DNA from 3 places in the Streptomyces diversicolor genome. Region 1 is predicted to be linked to each of the others. Evidence: riboswitches for the same ligand, from Rfam matches in the RefSeq annotation. Region 1 holds a riboswitch; each other region holds the start of a gene.
The links. Region 1 has a riboswitch for S-adenosylmethionine ahead of AC27LF_RS17045 (aminotransferase class V-fold PLP-dependent enzyme). Riboswitches for the same ligand answer to the same signal wherever they lie in the genome.
Positions count from the first base shown of each region.

Region 2: it holds a riboswitch for S-adenosylmethionine, as region 1 does, so the genes downstream of both, AC27LF_RS36760 (ABC transporter substrate-binding protein) here and AC27LF_RS17045 (aminotransferase class V-fold PLP-dependent enzyme) in region 1, are expected to answer to the same signal.
Region 3: it holds a riboswitch for S-adenosylmethionine, as region 1 does, so the genes downstream of both, AC27LF_RS01285 (amino acid ABC transporter permease) here and AC27LF_RS17045 (aminotransferase class V-fold PLP-dependent enzyme) in region 1, are expected to answer to the same signal.

Region 1 is NZ_BAAJXA010000012.1:245,058-249,150, forward strand. It holds gene AC27LF_RS17035 (rhomboid family intramembrane serine protease) at 1-464, shown strand, start outside; gene AC27LF_RS17040 (Lrp/AsnC family transcriptional regulator) at 461-742, shown strand; gene AC27LF_RS17045 (aminotransferase class V-fold PLP-dependent enzyme) at 1,189-2,550, opposite strand; SAM riboswitch class IV at 2,744-2,860, opposite strand; gene trpD (anthranilate phosphoribosyltransferase) at 2,949-4,013, opposite strand.
Region 2 is NZ_BAAJXA010000044.1:20,917-25,009, reverse strand. It holds gene AC27LF_RS36765 (TIM-barrel domain-containing protein) at 1-1,095, opposite strand, end outside; SAM riboswitch class IV at 1,791-1,904, shown strand; gene AC27LF_RS36760 (ABC transporter substrate-binding protein) at 2,321-3,886, shown strand; gene AC27LF_RS36755 (ABC transporter permease) at 3,890-4,093, shown strand, end outside.
Region 3 is NZ_BAAJXA010000001.1:313,476-317,568, reverse strand. It holds gene AC27LF_RS01295 (ABC transporter substrate-binding protein) at 1-222, opposite strand, end outside; gene AC27LF_RS01290 (amino acid ABC transporter ATP-binding protein) at 416-1,204, opposite strand; gene AC27LF_RS01285 (amino acid ABC transporter permease) at 1,201-2,181, opposite strand; SAM riboswitch class IV at 2,572-2,681, opposite strand; gene AC27LF_RS01280 (glutathione S-transferase C-terminal domain-containing protein) at 2,759-3,649, opposite strand; gene AC27LF_RS01275 (putative leader peptide) at 3,744-3,863, opposite strand.

The DNA.
Region 1 (4,093 bases):
ATCTGCTCGGCAACATGCTGTTCCTCTACGTCTTCGGGGTGATGACCGAGGAACGGATGGGCCGCGTGCGGTTCACCCTGTTCTACGTCGGCTGCGGCTATCTGGCGCTGATCGGCTACGCCGCCGCCAACGCCGCCTCCCAGCAGTCCCTGGTCGGCGCCTCCGGGGCGATCTCGGCGGTCCTCGGGGCGTTTCTGTTCCTGTTCCCCGGCGCTCGTGTCACCAGTCTCCTCCCCTTCCTGTTCTTCCTCCCGCTGCGCTTTCCCGCCTGGGTCGTGCTGCCGTTCTGGGCGGGGCTGCAATGGGTGGCGGCACGGCAGGCCACCCAAGGGCCCGGGGTGGCGTATCTCGCCCATCTGGTGGGCTTCTCGCTGGGCTTCGTCTTCGCCTGGGTGCGGTTCGGGCGTCGGGCTAGAGTGAAGGCCGCCCCAGCTCCGGCTCCCGAGGGAGAAAACCAGCCGTGATCACCGCGATCGTGCTCATCAAGACCAGCGTGGACCGGATTCCCGAGATCGCCGAGCAGATCGCTGCGCTGGACAATGTCAGCGAGGTCTTCTCCGTGACCGGTACCTACGATCTGATCGCCATGGTCCGGGTCGGGCGGCACGAGGAGCTGGCCGAGGTCATTCCCGGGCGTATCAGCAAGATTCGGGGGGTGGAGGCCACGGACACGCATGTGGCCTTCCGGACGTACTCCCAGCATGATCTGGAGGCGGCGTTCGCTATCGGGCTGGACAACTGAGCGCTCCGCTGGTCATGCCGCGATATGCCGTCGCTCGGCTGCGGCGCCGTCGTGGTTGAGCGCGCTCCCCCCTCCGGGGGCGGCTGACGGTCCTCGGCCGCGGCCACGTCGTGGCTGAGCGCGCCGTTCCCCGCGCCCCCTGCGGGGGCTACTGCCGACCCTCGACCGCGGCCACGTCGTGGTTGAGCGCGCCGTTCCCCGCGCCCCCCTGCGGGGGCGCCTGCCGGTCCTTGGCTGCGGGCACATCGTGGCTGGGCTCGCCCCCCTGCGGGGGCAATCGCCGACCCTCGACCGCGGCGCCGTCGTGGCTGAGCGCGCAGTTCCCCGCGCCCCCCTGCGGGGGCTACTGCCGACCCTCGACCGCGGCCACGTCGTGGTTGAGCGCGCCGTTCCCCGCGCCCCCCTGTGGGGGGCTGTTGCCGTGGGGTGGCGTGTTGGGGGTGGGGTCAGGGGGTGGGGACGCAGCGGCCGTTTTCGGTGTGGTAGTGCCACTGCGCGCCGTTCCGGACCAGTTGCTTCACGGCGGTCACGAAGCGGTCGACGTGTTCGTCGGGGGTGCCCGCGCCGAAGCTGACGCGGATCGCGTTGAGGGACTTCTCGCCGGGGGCGGCCTCCGGGGCGCCGCACTCGCCCTGGGACTGCGGGTCGCCGCCCAGGAGGGTGCGGACGAGGGGGTGGGCGCAGAAGAGCCCGTCGCGGACGCCGATGCCGTACTCGGCGGAGAGCGCCGCCGCGAAGTGGGAGCTGTTCCAGCCCTCGACCACGAAGGAGAGCACGCCCACCCGGGGGGCGTCCTCGCCGAAGAGGGAGAGGACGCGCACCTCGGGGACCTCGGCCAGGCCCGCACGGACCTTCTCGATCAGGTGCCGTTCGCGGGCGACCAGGGTGTCGAAGCCGGCCTCCGTGAGGGCCTTGCAGGCCGAGGCGACGGCGTAGGCGCCGATCACGTTCGGTGAGCCTGCCTCATGGCGGGCAGCCGTCTCGTGCCACTCCACGGCCACGCCGCCGTCCGCCCGGCGGGTGACCGTACGGCTCGCCCCGCCGCCCGCGAGGTACGGCTCGGCCGTGCGCAGCCAGTCGGCGCGTCCGGCGAGCACGCCGGACCCGAACGGCGCGTACAGCTTGTGCCCGGAGAAGGCGACCCAGTCGACGTCGAGGTCCCGCACCGACACCGGGTGGTGCGGGGCGAGCTGGGCGGCGTCGAGGACGATCCGGGCGCCGTGCGCATGCGCGGCGGCGGCCAGCTCGCGCACCGGCCAGAGCTCCCCGGTGACGTTGGAGGCGCCGGTGACGCAGACCAGGGCCGGACCGTGCCCGTCGCGGCCGGCCAGCGCCTTCTCAAGGGTCGCGACGGCCTGCGCGGGGGTGCGCGGCGCGTCGAGATAGCTGACCTCGGCGTCCTTCCAGGGCAGCAGCGAGGCGTGGTGCTCGGTCTCGAAGACGAAGACCTGACAGCCGGCCGGGAGCACGGCCGCCAGCAGGTTGAGCGAGTCGGTGGTGGAGCGGGTGAAGATCAACTGGTCGTCGGCGCGGCAGTCCAGGAACTCGGCGACGGTCGCGCGGGCGTTCTCGAACAGGTCGGTGGACAGCTGCGAGAGGTAGCCGGCGCCGCGGTGCACGCTGCCGTAGTAGGGGGCGTAGGCGGCCACGTCGTCCCAGACGCGCTGGAGGGCGGGGGCGCTGGCCGCGTAGTCGAGCGCGGCGTAGGTGACCTCGCCGCCGGTGACGAGCGGCACGGTGACATCACGGCCGAGGACGGGCAGCGGGGCACGGACGGACTGGTCGGAGGCAGCGGTGGAGACGGACATGGCACAACTCCCGTGAAAGCAGGCGGAATTCACCACGCGAGGGCACATCTGCGGCATCGGGCAGGGCTCGGCGTGGGGAGGGAAAAAGGGGTATGCGGAGGCGGGGCTCTGCGGCCCTATCGCATTCGCTTGCTCACGAGAGGCTCCCTCGACGACCAGGACCCCTGGGCTTGTCACTCAGCAGAGTGCGAGGGGTCCGCGCTTGCCGCAGACCTCGCTGCCTACGGCCTGGTCTTCACCCGGGGCACCCCGCCACGGACGGAGGGTTGCCGGACAGTCGGCCGGGGCCGAATGACTGTCGCTCATGACCTGCCGGATATCCTGCCACACGATCATCGATGCGCAAGGCGCGGTCCGGATCGTGGACCGCGCCCTGCGTCACATCGCCGTACGGGGCCTCAGGCGTGGCTTGCGGCGGCCCAGCGTGCGAGCGCTCGGCGGGCCGCGCCGGAGTCGATCGACTCGGCGGCCTTCGCCATGCCGTCCCGGATCTGCTCGGCCAGCGGCCCGCTCCCCGGCTCCAGGGCGACCAGGGCCGCCGCCGAGTTCAGCAGCACCGCGTCCCGCACCGGGCCCGTCTCGCCGTCCAGCAGCCGCCGGGCCACCCCGGCGTTGTAGGCGGGGTCGGCGCCGCGCAGCGCCGACACGGGGACCAGGTCGAGGCCGACCTCGCGCGGGTCGAAGACATCCTCGGTGACCTTGCCGTCGCGCACCACCCAGACCCGGGAGGTGGCGGTGGTCGTCAGCTCGTCCAGGCCGTCGTCCCCGCGGAAGACCAGCGCGGAGGAGCCGCGTTCGGCCAGCACCCCGGCGATGAGCCCGGCCATCCGGGTGTCGAAGCAGCCGATCGCGGAGGCGGTGACCCGGGCCGGGTTGGTGAGCGGTCCGAGGAGGTTGAACGAGGTGGGAATCCCGAGGTCCCGGCGGACGGCGCCGACGAACCGCATCGAGGGATGGAAGGTGGCCGCGAAGCAGAAGGTGATTCCGGCCTCCTCGACCACCCGCGCCACCCGTTCCGGCGTCAGATCCAGGTTGATGCCGAGCTGTTCCAGCACATCGGAGGATCCGCTCGCCGAGGAGGAGGCCCGGTTGCCGTGCTTGACGACCTTCGCACCGGTCCCGGCGAGCACGATGGCGGACATCGTGGAGATGTTGACCGTCTTGGCCCGGTCGCCGCCCGTACCGACGATGTCGACGGCCGGACCGGGGATGTGCAGCGGCTTGGCGTGCCGGTACATCGCCTCGACCAGGCCGGTGATCTCCTCGACCGTCTCGCCCTTGGCCCGCAGCGCCACCAGGAAGCCGGCGACCTGGGCGTCCGCGGCCTCTCCGGACATGATGCGGTCCATGGCCCAGGCCGTGTCACCGGCGCTCAGGTCCTGGCCGCCGAGCAGCGCGCTCAGCAGGTCGGGCCAGGAACGGCCCGCCGCGGTGTCGCCTCCAGCGGGGGTCACAGCGCTCATCAGCCGCTCCGGTCGTCGGTCGTCGTCAAGGACAGATCGGCTCCACCCTATCCATCCGGCGGATGCGCGAGGGGCCCCGT
Region 2 (4,093 bases), on a different contig from region 1:
GGTGTTCCAGTCGTTCGTCGCGGGCAGCGTCAGGGTCCCGGTGGCGCCGCCCGCGGTGACGGAGGCGGTGCGGGTCTGGTGGAGGCCGTCGCCGCCGGTGCCGTTGGCGTAGCGCACCCGCAGGGTGTACGTGCCGTCGACCGGAACGCCGACCAGATGGGTCGTCAGGCTCGACCCCTTGTTCAGTTCGGCGACGAAGCCGTTGCCCGCGTATCCCGTGTGGTCGGTGGCGCGTACCGCGGTGCCACCGGTCCGTCCGGCCTCCGCCTCGCAGCTCGTGCCGAGCGGGCAGTCGGGGATCGCGGTGCGGGAGACGGGCGGGTACGCGTCGCCGGGGCGCACCAGGGCGACGCTGTCGATGTTGACGTTCCCGCTGTCCGCGGCGGTCCGGGTCAGGGCGATCGTGTGGTGGCCCGCGGTGAGCGCGAGATCCGCGGTGGCCCGGCTCCAGGTGTCCCAGTTCGCCGTGGTCGGCAGGGTCATCGTCTGCTGCGCGCCGCCGTCCACCGACAGGGTCAGTGTGCGGGTGCGGGTCTGGCCGTCCCCGCCCGCGGAGTTGGCGTAGCGCAGGGCGAACTGGTAGGCGCCGGCCTCTTTGACATCGATGTCAGCGGACGCGGAGCTTCCGGTGCCCTGGAATCCGGCGGCGAATCCGGTGCCGGTGTGGCCGGTGTGGTCCGCGGCCACGGACACCCCGTCGAGCCGAAGGCTCTCCGCCTCGCACAGCGCGCCGACCGTACAGGTCAGCCGCTGCCAGGGGGCGGCGGTCACCGGGGTGCCGCCGGCCGTCAGGCGCACCGAGAGGTTCTTCGCGTCGAACGGCCCGGAGCCGACCTGGTAGCGCAGGGTCAGCGCGCTGGTCCTGATGGTCAGCCAGCCGCCGGAGGTGGTGGCGGTGTAGGCGGCCGGCGCGAAGCCGTCGCGGCCGATCGCGTTGAACGTCGCGGCGTCGGTGAACTCGCCGTCGCCCGCGTACTCGGTGCGGATCAGCGTCGGCGAAAGGATCTCGAAGCGGGCGTCCCCGGAGTTGACGGTGGGGATGCTCGTGCCCTGCGGGCCGCCGGCCGACGCGGGGCCGGCGCCCATCAGCGTCATGGCGGCGGCGACGGCCAGGGCGGCGGCCGTGCCCATGCGCCGCCGCGCCGATCTGAGCCGTCGCCTCTTCGATGCGACTGTCATGGCAACTCCGTCCTTCTGTCGGCCGGATGGCCTGTCCCTGCCGGGCCGGTCCCAACTCGCCCCGATCCTTTCAACGTTGGAAATCGGGTGGGTGGCGTGAGGGTACATCCTGGAGGCCGTGTCCATAAGGGTGCCGCACGCCCCTGCCGCATCACCGGGCCCGTCACGAGGCGCGTCGCCCGACGCGTCCCCCGGCAGCCGTCTCGCCGCCGCACAACACCCGGCGCGGCAGCGGCAGTCGGGGACGCACGGTGTCACAGCTGGTGGGCGGCCGAGGTGCCGACTCACTCTCCTCGCCTCGCGACGGCGCCGGTGAACCCCGAGGGCGCGGCGCAGCGCGCGCGAAGAACGGGGAGAACGGGCTGACGGGCGGCGAGCGGTCAGCGGCAGGTCTGGTCGAACTGATCGGCGCGGCGGCCCGCCCGGAACGGGTCGAGCCGCGGGGTGCGTGCCTGACCTGCGCTCTCCATGGCCGGATCACAGCACACGGTCGCAGAAGCGTCCACCACGCGTCCCGGTACATGAGACGGCCGCCTTGCACGCGGAGCGTCGAACAGGACGTCGGGTTACGGCATTGACGTACGACGAGAGCGCTCCGTAGCATCGCGAACGGCATTGAGTGTCAGCGTCAAGCCCTGGCTCGCTGACCGGCAACCCTCCCGCGCGGTGGGGTGCTCCAGGTGAAAGCCCGGCGGAATCACCGACGATTCCCGCAAGCGCGTGGCCCCCGGAGCGGGGCGGGAGACGGGGAGGACCGGTATGCGGCACAGTGGTGACGCGGTTGCCTCCTTCGCCGACGCCACGGCGTTCTCCCGGCTCGCACGCCGACGCCACATCGATCTGAAGCGCTCGACCAGCTGCCTGTGTCGGTCCTGACGCGCCCGCCCGCCGCCGGCTGACGTCCGCCGCCGGCCCCGGCTGTCCCGTGCCTTCCCCTCGCCGCCGGCTTCCGGTGTCGTCCCCCTGATCCCTGTCTGTACGGCGCTCCCCCGCCGCCGGAGCCGATCCGGCCGGGGCCGCACGCCCCTGCGCGGCCGTGCCTCGCACGGCACCCCGTGCCTGGTGACACGAGTAGGAGACCCCCTCCGTGACAGCATTTCCGGAATTCAGACTCTCCCGACGGGCTCCCCTGGCCGCCCTTGTGACCGCCAGTGTCCTGCTGACCGCCTGTGGTTCGAGCGGCGGCGCATCCGGCGGCGGAAGCGGCCGGGCGAGGTCCGGCGGCACCCTGACCTTCGCGGTGGGTTCCGACGCCGGCTGCGTGGATCCGCAGCAGGTCGGCAGCAACGACACCATCTACTCGGTGCGCCAGGTCGTGGACTCCCTGACCGACCAGGACCCGAGGACCGGCAAGATCGTGCCGTGGCTGGCGAAGAGCTGGGACATCAACGCCGACGCGACGGCGTTCACCTTCCGTCTGCGGCCGAATGTCACCTTCAGCGACGGGTCCAAGCTGACCGCGCAGGTGGTCAAGGACAACTTCGACGCGGTGCCGAAGCTCGGCGCCCTGGGAACCCTCGCCCAAGGCTATCTCAGCGGCGTCAGGAGCACCACCGTGGTCGACCCGCTCACCGTCAAGGTGACGTTCAAGGAACCCAACGCCCAGTTCCTCCAGGCGACGTCGACCCACTCGCTGGGCATCGAGTCGTCGGCGAGCGTCGACAAGACACCCCAGCAGAAGTGCAGCGACGGCGTGATCGGGTCCGGGCCGTTCGTGCTGAAGCAGTATGTGCAGAACCAGTCGATCACCCTGGCCCGGCGCACCGGGTACGCCTGGGGCTCCTCGCTGTGGTCCAAGAAGGGCGAGGCGTACCTGGACAAGCTGGTGTTCAAGGTCGTGCCGGAGGCGGGGGTCAGGGCCGGCAGCCTCCAGTCCGGGCAGGTGGACGCGGTCAGCAGCGTAGGAAAGGCCGACGAGGCCGCGCTCAAGAGCGGCCAGGTCGCCCTCCAGCGCCGGGCCAACCCCGGCGTGGTGTTCGGGCTGGGGCTCAACAACGCGCGGCCCGTCCTGAAGGACGCGAAGGTGCGCCGTGCGATCCAGTCCGCCGTCGACCGGCGGCAGATCGCCGACACGGTGTTCCCGACCGGTACCCGGCCTGCGACCAGCGTTCTTTCGCACACCACGCCCGACTACACGAATCTCGCCGCGGACCTCGCCTTCGACGCCAACAAGGCGAAGTCCCTGCTGGACGCGGCCGGTTGGCACACCGGCCGGGACGGTGTCCGCACCAAGGACGGCAGGAAGCTGAGCCTGACCATCACCTGGTTCCCCAACGCGGCCACCAACCAGCCCGCGCTGGAACTGGTCCAGCAGCAGCTGAAGGCCGTCGGGATCGACGTGGTGCTCAAACAGCTCCAGGTCAGCCAGTTCACCACGACGCTCCAGTCGGGTGACTTCGACGTGGTGTGGGGGAACGTCACCCGTTCCGACCCGGACATCCTGCGCAACTCCTTCTCCACCCATCTGGTCAACGTCTACCATCTGCCGCCCAGTTCACTGGACACGGCGCTGTCCGAACAGGCCGCGACCACGGACCCCGCGCAGCGCGGCCACCTGGTGGCCGAGGCGCAGAGACTCCTCGTGCGCAACGCGTACTACGCGCCGGTGGTGGAGCTCCAGACCCAGCTGGGCGTGTCGAAGAAGGTGCACGATCTCGCCTTTGACTCGGGCAGCCGGATCCAGCTGCACGACACCTGGATCGGCTAGCGCATGCGCCGCTATGTGATCAAACGGCTGGCGCAGGCCGTGGGTGTGCTGTGGGCGGCCTACACGGTGTCGTTCCTGGTGCTGGACCATCTGCCCGGCGACCCGGTCACCGCGATGGCCGGCGCCGGGACGGACTCGGGGCAGGTCGACCCCGCCCAACTCGCCGCGCTGCGACACGAGTACGGCTTCGACAAGCCGGTGCTCGCG
Region 3 (4,093 bases), on a different contig from region 1:
GGGCAGTTCGGCGCTGATCGACTTCACCTCCGAGACCTTGAGTCGGGTCTGTGTGGCGGCGCCGTTGGACACCCGGCCCACCGTGACCGTGCCCGCGGTGTCGGTGGTGGTGGCGGCGTCGCTGTCGCCCCCGCAGGCGGTGAGGCCGGTGGCGAGGGTGGCCGCGGCGGCGGCCGTGGCGATGCCGCGGATCAGACGGCGTCCGGAGAGCTGGCTGGGCATGGTTGTCCTTCGTCGCTGGGTGTGAGCGGGTGCGGGGTCGGTGGGTGCGAGCTGGGTGTGAGCGGGTGCGGGGTCGCTGGGTGCGAGCTGGGTGTGAGCGGGTGCGGGGTTTGCTGGGTGTGAGCTGGGTGTGAGTGGCTGCGAGAGAGCGGGAGCGCGGGAGTGCGGGAGGGTGCGGGGAACGGGCCGGTGGTCACAGGACCTTGCTCAGGAAGTCCCTGGTCCGCTCGTGCCGTGGGTGGTCGAGCACCGCGGCGGGCGTGCCCTGTTCGACGATCCGTCCGCCGTCGATGAAGACGATCCGGTCGGCGACCTCGCGGGCGAATCCGATCTCGTGGGTGACGATGACGAGCGTGGTGCCGCTGGTCGCGAGGTCCTTGATGACGGACAGCACCTCGCCGACGAGTTCCGGGTCGAGCGCCGAGGTCGGCTCGTCGAACAGGATGATGCCGGGGCGCAGCGCGAGGGCGCGGGCGATCGCGACGCGCTGCTGCTGGCCGCCGGACAGCTGGCGCGGATAGGCGCCCGTCCGGTCGCCGAGTCCGACCCGGGTGAGCAGGTCACGGGCGAGTTCCTGGGCCGCGGGCCGGGTGAGCCGCCCGGTGGCCACGGGGGCGGCGGCCACGTTGTCGAGCGCGGTCAGGTGCGGGAACAGGTTGAAGTTCTGGAAGACGAAACCGATCCGGCTGCGCTGGGCCAGGATGGCCCGCTCGCTCAGTTCCTTCAGCCGCTTGCCGCTGCGTCTGACCCCGATCGGTTCGCCGCCGACGCTGACGTGTCCGATCTCGGGCCGCTCCAGGTGGTTGATCACCCGCAGCAGCGTGGACTTGCCTGACCCGGACGGGCCGATGACGACGGTGACCTCGCCGGGGCGCACGGTCAGGTCGATGCCGTCGAGGACGCGGTGGGCGCCGTACCACTTGTGCACGTTGTGCACCTCCAGGGCGACGGGTGCCTGCTGGGCGGGCGGGCCCGCGGTCATACGGCGGCCTCCCGGCGCAGTCGGGCGCGCAGTGCGCCGAGGCCCAAGCGGGCCCGCTGCCAGGGCGTCGGCGGCAGGGTGCGGGTGGCGCCCCGGGCGAAGTACCGCTCGACGTAGAACTGGACGACGGACACGACACTGGTGAGGATCAGGTACCAGACGGTGGCGACCAGCAGCAGCGGCACGATGTCACCGGGATAGGTGCTGCCCATGGTCTGCACCGAGCCGAACAGGTCGAGCAGCGACACGTAGAACACCAGGGACGTGGCCTTGATCAGGCCGATGAGCTGGTTGACGTAGTTCGGGGTGATGGACCTGAGGGCCTGCGGGAACACGATCCGGGTGAACTGGTAGCGCCGCGGCAGGCCGAGCGCGGCGGCGGCCTCGTGCTGGCCCTGGTCGACGGAGAGGATGCCGCCGCGGACCACCTCCGAGGCGTACGCCGCCTCGTTGAGGCCGAGCCCGACCACGGCGACCACCATGTCGGTGGCCAGTCGCGACTCGTCGAAGGTGACGAACGCGGGACCGAAGGGTACGCCGAGGCTCACCGTCCGGTACAGGGCCGAGAAGTTGTAGAGGAAGATCAGTACGACGATGAGCGGCACGGACCGGAACAGCCAGGTGTACGTCCAGCTGACGGCGCGCAGCACGGGGCTCCCGGAGAGCCGGCCGAGGGCCAGCAGGATGCCGCCGAGCAGGCCCAGCACGGCGCTGAGCGCGGTCACTTCGAGGGTGACGAGCAGTCCGTCGAGGATGGTGGGGCGCAGGAACCAGTAGCGGAAGCGGTCCCACTGGTAGAAGGGGTTCGTGGCCAGCCCGTGCGCGATCTGTGCCACGACCACCAGCACGACGGCCGTGGCGATCCATCGGCCGGGCCGGCGCAGCGGCACGACTCGCTGAGCGGACAGGGTTTTTGACGGGGTGTCGGCTGGTGGCGGCGCGGTGAGGTACACGGCGCCGCCCGGGGATTCGGACATGGCGGGCTCCGGCGGGGTCGGGGCACCCCCGGGCCGGCGGCGCGACCCGTCGGCCGCGGCGGCGCTGGGCCGGCGGCGTCGAGCCGGCGGGCCAGGGTGCGGCGCGGCAACACGGGAGGGGCACGGGGACCGGGGAGGGGCGGGCAGCGGCACACCGCTCGGTCGGTGTGCGTCGGGAACGCGGGGGCCTGAGGCGGCGTCAGCCGCGGCGACGGGCAGGGCCCGAAGCGGTACACAGTGCGCTGTTCACGCGGAGCAGGTCGACCGCGCGGTCGGCGACGAGCAGACCCGCGTACGGATGTACGCGGCTTCGGGTGCGGCCGTCGGCCGTCCCGTCGGCTGCGTACAGGTCCGTCACTCGCGTCACTCGCATTTCCGGCCCCCGCGGGGCCCTCGCGCTTACCGAAGCGTCATCCGGTCCGGTCGTCACCTGGGGCACCCCACCGCGGCGCGAGGGTTGCCGGCCAGCGAGCCAGGGCTTGTCGCTGACACTCATGACCGTGCTGAGCGGTAAGTAAGGCAGGTGGGCCGACGTATGTCAACGCCCGTCCGCTGAATGGACCGGCCCCCGGCCCGCTCAGCCGCGCCGGGGCCTTGGGGCGCCGGCCGCATGCCGCGCCCAGTCCAGGATCTGCACGGCGGAGCCGGCCGCCTCCAGACCGGCGCAGCGGGCGTGATGACGGCGGGCGATGCCGTCCAGGTCGAGGTGCGCGCCGAAGGCGGGCCGGGCCGCCAGGCGCCGGGCGTGCGCCCACAGCGCCGGATGAGCGGCCACGCGGTGCACGGCGGCGGCGTCGAGGTGATGGCGGTGCACGGTGTCGAGTTGCACCAGCGCGACCCACACCTCGATGTCGGCGGCGGTGAGTTTGCCGCCGACCAGGAACTCCCGTCCGGTGAGCCGCCGTTCCAGTGCGGCCAGGGTGCCGAGCAGGACGTCGAGCGCCGCGGCCCGCTCGGCCGCGTCCGCGCCGGCCCGGCCCGCCCGCTGCGCCGCCTCCTCGATGCCCTGCGCGCACAGCCGCTCGATCTCCTCGATCCCGGCCTCGGTGCCGCAGGGGTAGAGCCGGTCGCGTCCGTCGCCGAAGCAGCGGTCGAGGTCGCGCAGGATGTCGGGGGCGTGGGTGCTGACGATCCGGCCCGACCAGTCGTCGCTGAGCACCGGCGCGAGCGCCGGTCCGGGGTAGCGGTGCGCGCTCGCCTCGTACAGCGGGCGCAGCGCCGAGTGGCCGCCGCCGGGACAGTCGGGGACGGCGTCGAGGAAGGTGACCGGACAGATGTCGTCGAGGGCGAGGAGGCTGTGGCCGACGGCTATCCGCAGGCCGTCGGGACAGGCGGTCGTGAGGTGGAGCCGGTAGCGGCGGGGCACGGCGTAGTGGCCGCTGCGCGCGTCCCGGCCGATCCTGCCCCGGAAGCGGGCGGGCCGCTGGGCGGACGGGAGGGCGGCGAGCGGCGTGCTGGACGTGGACATGCGTCTCCCCGGGTGCGGGCGCGCGGGTGTGCGCGGCCAAAGCGTCGTCGGTCGGTGGGTGCGAGGGGCCCCGGTCGGCCGGGAGCGCGGACGGTCAGCCCGGGAGGCTGATCGCGCTGCAGACCCGCAGCAGGTCGATGTGCCGGCGGGAGGTCAGCAGGGGCAGCGACGGCGCTCGGCGGCCACGGCCGGTGCTCGTCCCACGGCGCCCCATCGTTTCCCTACCTTTTCACTAGGATTCCCTTCTGGAGTGTCGATCCGCGCCCACAGGCACGTCAAGAGGGCGTCCACCCCTGGGACACCCCCCGCCGCGCGGCACAGCCGGGAGGAGGACGTAGGCACACCGGGAAGGGCGCGGCACACCCGGGAGGACGCGGCACACCCGCTTCCAGGTCGGGTCCCGCCGGTTCACCCGAACGGTCCGGTCACACTGGTCGGCCGGAC